Regions from separate parts of the Gluconobacter sp. P5E10 genome, predicted to be linked through region 1. Evidence: predicted binding sites of a transcription regulator. Region 1 holds the regulator's gene; the other holds the start of a gene.

Region 1 (4,195 bases):
CTGCGTTATGAGCCATCGTTCTGGTGAGACTGAAGACGCCGTCATTGCAGATCTTGCTGTTGCTACGAACTGTGGTCAGATCAAGACGGGTTCCCTCTCCCGCTCTGACCGTACGGCTAAGTACAACCAGCTGATCCGTATTGAGCAGCAGCTCGGAAGCGCAGCCCGTTATGCAGGTCGCAGCATTCTGAAGTCCGTCTGATCAACGAACGCCGGCCTCTATTCAGGAGGCCGGTTTTATATGCGCGCTAAAATAATCTACTGTCTTGAACAACAGTGATTGTTTCGCAGCCTCTCTCTGAGCTAGATTGTTGGGAAGTTTTCAAGCCAAGGGAGCCTGTTACCCCGCGTGAGACCCGTCAGACTTATCAAACGTGCCATCCGCGCGGTTGCTCCCCCTGTGCTTTTTCTGTCCCTGACCGCTTATTTCGCGTGGAACGCCCTTCATGGCGCTCATGGTATCCGCGCCTATCAGGATCAGCTTGTGCTTCAGCAGCAGGCTATCCAGGCGCAGCAGGATGCCAGGGATGAACAGGCGGTGTGGCACCGTCGAGTGCTGGCTCTGAAAGAGAAAGCTCTTGATGCTGACATTCTGGATGAACGTTCCCGTGCCATGCTCAATCTGACGCGTAACGGTGATATCGTTATTCCCTACGGTCCGCACGACAAACTATTTTAAGAGCCGTTCTCGGCTCTTTTTTTATGTTCGGAAAAGTCTATTCGTCAGAAATTGAGCTAATAAAAAAGGCGACCCGAAGGTCGCCTTTTTTAACGTCGTATGATCCGCGAGATCTTACTTGATCTTGGCTTCGCGGAAGGTCACGTGCTTGCGGGCAACCGGGTCATACTTACGGACTTCCATCTTGCCCGTAGCAGAACGTGCGTTCTTCTTCGTGACGTAGAAGTAGCCGGTGTCAGCCGACGAGACGAGACGGATCTGAATAACGTTGCTTTTTCCCATGATACCCTCGGGCTTGCGCCGTCCTGATGCCGCTCGCAAGTGCCAAAGCAGCAGGTTGATCTAGTTCGGCGCAACATGCTGATTTGTATGTCCTAGGTCAAGGCTTTCTGAAGAAAATCCAGGGATAAGGTGCATTTTTCCACAAAAACCGGGGTTTTTAGCCAGATAAAAGCTTTGTTGATGCCTGGTAGATGTTCTTGCAGGTGGACGAACGGGAACCTATAAGGAACAAAAGAGCGTCGCATAAGTTTATGCAGTGTCTCAATCTTCAGATTTTGCCTCCACCGAGGCGCATGGGAGCGCCTGTATGCTGACGCGTAAGCAGCACCAGCTTTTGCTATACATTGACGAACATCTTCGGCGGACGGGCTATTCTCCTTCCTTCGATGAAATGAAGGACGCCCTCGAACTTCGTTCCAAATCAGGAATTCATCGCCTCATTTCCGCCCTTGAAGAGCGCGGCTTTCTGCGACGGCATCACCATCGTGCAAGAGCGCTTGAAGTTCTGCGTTTGCCGCATATGGGGCTTGAGGCCCCGGTTGTAGATGCCGTGGCTAATCCGGTGCCTTTCGTCCCCACAGTTGTTGAGGGTGGTCGTCAGGATCTTCCCGGGACATTTTCTGAGGCGCCTCGCTCTCCCGTTGAAAACACAAGCGTTCAGCTTCCACTTTATGGACGCATTGCTGCCGGCCTCCCTATTGAGGCCCTGCAGGATGATAGCGCACAGATTCAGGTGCCATCGTCCCTGCTCGGCACTGGAGAGCATTATGCCCTCACAGTTGCGGGTGATTCCATGATTGAAGCTGGCATTTTGGACGGTGATGTTGCCATCATCCGTCGCGGCGAAGTGGCGGATAGTGGTCAGATCGTGGTCGCGCTGATTGATGATCAGGAAGTGACGCTCAAGAAGCTGCGCCGTCGTGGTTCTACGATTGCTCTGGAAGCCGCTAATCGGGAATACGAGACACGTATTCTGCCGGCTGCGCGTGTGCGCATCCAGGGGCGGCTAGTCGCCCTTTTCAGGCAGTACTAAGAAAACTGCCTTGCTGGTTTAATTCTCCTGCAAGGCAGATGACTTCTGATGATTATTTATTAGGAACTGACGGCACGCCGCGTACAACGCGGACTTTACCATCCGGAGCAATAAGCGTGCTCGTTCCATCCCCATTCGGGATGATGATGGTTTTGTCAGGGTTTTTGTTCAGGAAACGACCAGCATTATCTGGAACGCTAGTGGGAAGCGTCGGGAAGAAGTGACTGCGATCTTCTGACACACCACGCATCGCATCGATTTTTTCACCGACGGACATGGTGTCGCCCGGCTTCATCTGAGGGCCAGAGACGCCGAGAGCACCGGTGCCGGCAATACCACCACCCATGAAATTCTTGTCGAGCGTTGCACCGCCAAAATACGTAGCCGGATCGCCAAGAGACTTATTAAAGACGCTGTCAGGGTTCACAACATCTTTGAGAGTTGGCAGAGGCTGAGGTGAGCCGGGCCACATGTTCCCGCCTTCTGGCAGGATTGGTGCAGCTGCTACGAATTCACCGCGTGCCCTGCGAAGATTTTCACTATCGCCATGGGGAGCATTAGGATTGCTTCCCGACCACAGCGCGGTGTCATTGAAAAACTTGCCCATGCCCGCACAGCCGCTCAGGGCCAGAGGTAATGCCAGTAGAGCGGCCTTACGCATTGTGTACTCCCATAAGGTCGATCCCTGAACTTTACCTGTCATCGATTAAAAGCGCCAGATGACGAGCTGATAACTGCAATAATAATCACAGATAGTCCAGATCAGGAGACGATCTTTGAGGACTTGCGCGGCTCAGAGGCCATCATTCTGGAAAGTCCGGCGGTGAGATAGCCCCACCCACTTAGAACTGTTGGAATAACTGAAACCCAGAGAAGAATACCGCCGATTAGTGTGGCCGGCAGGAATGAAAGATGAAGCGTAGCCGCAGCTTTGTCTCCGCCAATCAGGAAACCGATCGCAACCATCTGAATTCCGGTCTTCCATTTTGCAAGGCGGGTGGATGGAAGGGTTGCGCGTTGGGAGGCCATGTATTCACGCAAGCCACTGACCAGAATCTCGCGTAGCATGATGATGATGGCTGCGTAGAGCGAATACACTGGAAGTGTGGTCAGGCCAGCGAGTGCGAGCAACAACGCACCGACAAGAAGCTTGTCGGCAATCGGATCCATCATCCGACCCAGTTCGGATAGCATTTGCCATTTCCGTGCCAGAGCACCATCCAGATAATCCGTAATGCAGGCAGCCGTGTACACAACGCAGGCTGCGACGTTACCGAGTGCGGAATGCAGCGCCAGCAGGGCAACCAGAACAGGAATGGCTGCAATACGGAGCAGAGTCAGGACGTTTGGCAGATCAGTCAGCATCACGAAGCAGTCTAGAACAGTTTATCCGTCTCCGGTATGCGCCAATCCGCTCTGAATGTGTGTATTTTTTATGCCAAGCCAGCGTTCAGGGCGTGACCTCACGGAATTGTCAGCTCTGTGTCCGAAGCCATTCGGGATGAAAGTGCCCGTAGATGGCTCTGGCGGTTCCAGAGCTGATTCCGGGTGCAGTTTCAAGCTCTTCGAGACTGGCCTGTCGCACGGTCTTGGCTGACCCAAAGTGATTCAGAAGTGCCTTCTTGCGGGCCCCCCCGATTCCCGGAACATCATCCAGTTCAGATTTCCGAAGTCCTTTGGAGCGCCCTGCCCTGTGTGTCGTAATGGCGAAACGGTGGGCTTCGTCTCTCAAGCGTTGAAGATAATAGAGAACCGGATCACGAGGTGGGAGCTGGAACGGTGGCTGTGTTTCAGTGAAAAACCATTCGCGTCCAGCATCACGATCCGGGCCCTTGGCGATTGCCACAATGGGAATTCCCGTAACGCCAAGGTCTGCCAATACGTTGCGCACTGCGTTGAACTGACCCAGGCCGCCATCAATTAGCAGCAGATCTGGCCAGTCTTCAGGTCGTTCTCCATCTTCCCTGTTTTTTCCGAAGCGGCGTTCCATGACTTCCCGCATCATGCCGAAATCATCACCGGGAGTGACTGGGCCCTTGATGGCGTATTTTCTATAGGAGCGCTTTTCAAAACCTTCCGGCCCACCCACAACCATGACGCCATAAGGTGCCTGACCCATGATGTGTGAATTATCGTAGGTTTCGATCCGCTGGGGTGTTTCAGTGAGGCTGAAAACCTTCGCGACGCCCTCCAGGAGTTTG
Region 2 (4,195 bases), on a different contig from region 1:
GCATTCAACAGCACGACATGCAACCAATATTAAATGACGGCGCATGATGCTCGATCCATTTCTGGTTTTTGAACATCGTCGCGTCCGCCTGGGGGCTGTTCAGACTGCAACAGTGCCGCGCAGCGGCAGAATCAACGCGGCCCGCAGTCACGCGCAAACGGCGTAGCCGGCGAGCATGGCGAGGACACGCGTTGACCCACCTGTTGCTGACTGGGCGGCTCCCAGCCAGCTCTTTTCTTTTGTCTTTTTTCTTCTTGTAATTTTCATTTTCTTCTACCAGTTGCTGCCGATTGCTACCGGTAGCAATCATTTTGACTAGCCTTCCTTCATCCACGAAATCCCCGATAATCTGGCATTATTCCGCTGTTTTCTGGCAGCAGAAAATTTACTGTGCATGCAGTTGGTTGCGTTGTACGCGTTGACCCACCTGTTGCTGACTGGGCGGCTCCCAGCCAGCTCTTTTCTTTTGTCTTTTTTCTTCTTGTAATTTTCATTTTCTTCTACCAGTTGCTGCCGATTGCTACCGGTAGCAATCATTTTGACTAGCCTTCCTTCATCCACGAAATCCCCGATAATCTGGCATTATTCCGCTGTTTTCTGGCAGCAGAAAATTTACTGTGCATGCAGTTGGTTGCGTTGCAACCGGTTGCATGCAGTGCTACTAGAAGCATTCAACAGCACGACATGCAACCAATATTATATGCGTTGCCGCTAGGAGTTCTGATGCCAGTAATTGTTACAGCCAACCCAAAAGGGGGCGCCGGTAAGAGTACCTTCACTCTCGTGATGGCACAGACCCTGACAGCAATGGGAGCAAGCGTCACCGTAATCGACGCCGATCCTAATAAGCCGATTGCCGATTGGCGCACGGGTAACTCACAGGCTGATTTCGAAGTGATTTCCGAGGTGAAGGAAGGAACCGTTATCCGTCAAATCGTCGAGGCTGCCCGTCAAAAGCAGTTCGTCTTTGTTGATCTGGAAGGAACAGCCAGCCGTCTCGTCTCCCGCGCGATTAGCCATGCCGATCTCGTAGTAGTGCCGCTCCAAGCTAGCGGCGTCGATGCACGCCAGGCAAGCCGCGCCATCGACCTAATCCACGAAGAAGAAGAGGCTCTACGCGGTCACGAGATTCCATTCCGCATCATTCTCACTCGTACCAGCCCGGTGATAAAAACGCGCATTGAGCGCGAGATACTCGCGGGCTTGAAACAGGCAGAATTGCCGCTATTTGCAAACGCGCTCAACGAGCGTCAGGCTTACAAGGCGATCTTCGTAAGGCGACTGGCCCTTCAAGAGTTGGACCCGACAGATGTTAATGGTTTGCCAGAAGCACTGAGGAACGCGGAAGCCGTAGCGGAAGAACTTATCTCATCATTCGTCGAGACATCAGACACCGAGGAAATCTCCGCATGAACGACGACGCGTTCGGCTTCAAACCGAAAAAAGTCACTTCAAGATTGGCTGCGATAACACCGCGTGAACCAAGCGCATTAGGCCGCGATGATCTTGAGCGCATTGATCAGGCGGGGCGTAGCGCTGGATTTACAAGCCGCGAAGCGGGCGCGCGATTGGTTCCTCGCAGGAAGAAGTCGGTTGGACCGACTGTGACGATAAACACCAGAGTTCCAGAAGACGTAGCTGAAAGGTTCATTGAGTTTTGTGATGCGAACCGTCTTGCCTACTGGGAAGGCATTCGGGAACTGATGGACCGCGCAAAAGTCTAAAAATGGCATGCTACCGGTAGCACTGCATGCAACTGGTAGCATGCACATTCATGCACTCTGTTCTAGCAAGACTATGGATAATTCCGTTACTCTCGGCTTTCACAGGTGGCGCTCGGCAAAAAGATTGATCTTGCCTTAAGCCTCCTTTTGTTCTCTTTATGTTCTCGTCGAGGAGAACAAAGATGACAACGGACGCCGTGACGCGACTGCGCGAGCAGGTCCGACGCCTGGAGCGTCGAAGCCTTCCTCATTCCCATGCTGACACCCTGCCTACCGGGCATTCTGCCGTCGATGACCATCTCGGCGGTGGCCTCAAAACGGGTAGCCTGCATGACTTTCTGATCTCCGATCCTCTGGAGACGGGGGCCAGTCTCGCGATGCTCGGGCCCATTCTGAAAGAGGGCAGGGGGCCGGTCTTCTGGATCAGCGACACACCTGCCGAACTGAACGCCTGCGGGCTGCATCAGTCGGGTGTTTCACTGGAACATCTGGTCTGCATTGAAACGGACCCGGCCAACCTGCTGTCGGTCGCCGAGGACGTGTTGCGCGGACCAGAGCGCGCAATGGCCGTGATCGCAGGACGTCACGTCCCAACGCTCAAGGAAATCCGCCGCCTCAATCTGGCTGTGGAGGCGAGCGGAAACACAGGCTTTTTCCTGCGCTCTGCGCCTCTCGCACAAGCTCCTGGGAAAGACCCCTGTGCGTGCGCCACGCGGTGGCGGGTCCTCTCCCATCCTTCATCGCCTCAAACGCTTCCGGGACTGACCATGCCGCGTCCCGGTTCCCGACGCCTTTCTGTCACGCTGTTGCGGGTGAGGGGAGGCCGCCATGCTCACTGGATCCTCGACTGCACCGATCATGCGCCGCTTTCTCGCTCTCTGGATGCCCTTCTGGCGCACCGAGCGCCTCCAGCTCTCCCGCCCGGGAGACTTTCCGACCGACAGGCCGCTCGTTGTGCACGCGCTGGCACATAACCGTCACACCGTCACCGGTGTCAGTCCGGCTGCGCTCGCGGCCGGACTGACACCCGGAATGCCGCTGGCACAGGCCCGCTCCCTGGTGTCGGATCTTCTGACGGCAGAAGAAGACGCGGAAGCACAGACTGCCGCGCTGACCGATCTGTGCTCCTGGCTGATCTGGTTGTCGCCGCTGCCCGCGTTCGACGCTCCGGACGGTCTCTACAGCGATACCACCGGATGCGCCCATCTTTACGGGGGTGAGGCGGCCATGCTGGATCTCGTCAGGGAACGCCTGAGGGCAAGGGGGCATTCCTGCTCTGTGGCGCTAAGCGATACGGCCGCTGCCTCACGCGCTCTGGCCCGCTCGCGGATCGACCGGATCTGTCTCGTGCCTCCCGGTCAGCAGAAACAGGCTCTGCATCCTTTGCCCTGTACAGCGCTACCGCTACCCGAAAAGACACTGTCGAGCCTCACCCGGCTCGGCCTCAATACCATTGGCGCCCTTGCAGATCTGCCACGCGCGCCTCTGGCCAAGCGCTTTGGGGCACAGCTTCTCACCTGTCTCGATGAGGCTCTAGGACGGCAGGCCAACCCGCTCAGCGTGTTTCAACCTGCGGACCGGATTTCCCTGACCCGGTCTTTGGTCGAACCCATCAGCACATCGGGCGCCATTGCCACGGTGATTGCCGCACTCGTGCCGGTTGTCTGCGAAAAGCTGGCGGCGCGCGGGGAGGGGGCGCGGCAACTCGACTTTCTCTGTGTGCGCGTGGACGGATCCATTCAGGCCGTCCGCGTGGGGACGTCTGACCCGACGGCTGACGTGACACGTCTGACGCGCCTGCTCAATGGCCAGATCCCGCAGATCGCGCCCGAGTTTGGAATTGAAACCGTCATCCTGACCGTCAGCGCGAACGAACCGCTCGAAGCCGGGCCTGAACGCTCTGTCCTGCCGGACGTCGGGGCATCCTCGGAGCGCGCGCTCCCGGCCACTCTGATCGACCGGCTGTTGAACCGTCCGGGGGTTGTTTCTGTCCACCAGCTCGCGCCCCGGTTTTCCGCCTGGCCGGAAGACGGGCAGTCTCGCGTTTCCCCAGACGACATGGCAAAACCGCCTCTCGCGAGCCAGATGCTCTGGGCGCGGCCGAACATCCTGTTCGATCTGCCCGTCCGGGTGCAGGTGACTGCCCTGCTTCCGGACGGTGCGCCACGCCAGTTCGTCCTGAAGCGGCAGACGCATCGCATCGCGGCGGCCGACGGTCCCGAACGTCTGCTGGGTGAGTGGTGGCAGGCGGCCGAAAGCTACGGCGCGATCCGCGACTACTGGCAGGTCGAGACCACGACCGGCCTGCGCCTGTGGCTGTTTCGCAAAGGCGACCGAACCCACGACTGGTCCGGGTCAGGCGCGTGGTTTCTTCAGGGGGTATTCTGATGGAGCCCCGTGATGATCTGATCCCGGCCAGCACCTCGGACGTGGCCGAAGTCCTGATGCACGCGTTGTGCTATGACGGACGC

Evidence for each region. The regulator LexA, encoded in region 1, represses DNA repair genes until DNA is damaged. The targets are predictions, from matches to a motif close to TGTTCTANNTANGTTC.
Region 2: KP707_RS15660 (ImuA family protein) is a predicted target of LexA. The motif match lies at 1,873-1,888, and genes of this name have one in related genera.

Annotation. Positions count from the first base shown of each region.
Region 1 covers NZ_JACRVZ010000003.1:80,055-84,249, reverse strand. Annotated here, with positions in the region: gene eno (phosphopyruvate hydratase) at 1-202, shown strand, start outside; gene KP707_RS06875 (septum formation initiator family protein) at 350-679, shown strand; gene rpmG (50S ribosomal protein L33) at 794-961, opposite strand; gene lexA (transcriptional repressor LexA) at 1,269-1,994, shown strand; gene KP707_RS06860 (hypothetical protein) at 2,047-2,655, opposite strand; gene pgsA (CDP-diacylglycerol--glycerol-3-phosphate 3-phosphatidyltransferase) at 2,757-3,359, opposite strand; gene uvrC (excinuclease ABC subunit UvrC) at 3,469-4,195, opposite strand, start outside.
Region 2 covers NZ_JACRVZ010000012.1:20,027-24,221, reverse strand. Annotated here, with positions in the region: gene KP707_RS15680 (hypothetical protein) at 5-310, opposite strand; gene KP707_RS15675 (hypothetical protein) at 316-537, opposite strand; gene KP707_RS15670 (ParA family protein) at 724-1,413, shown strand; gene KP707_RS15665 (hypothetical protein) at 1,410-1,724, shown strand; gene KP707_RS15660 (ImuA family protein) at 1,907-2,698, shown strand; gene KP707_RS15655 (DNA polymerase Y family protein) at 2,583-4,112, shown strand; gene KP707_RS15650 (hypothetical protein) at 4,088-4,195, shown strand, end outside.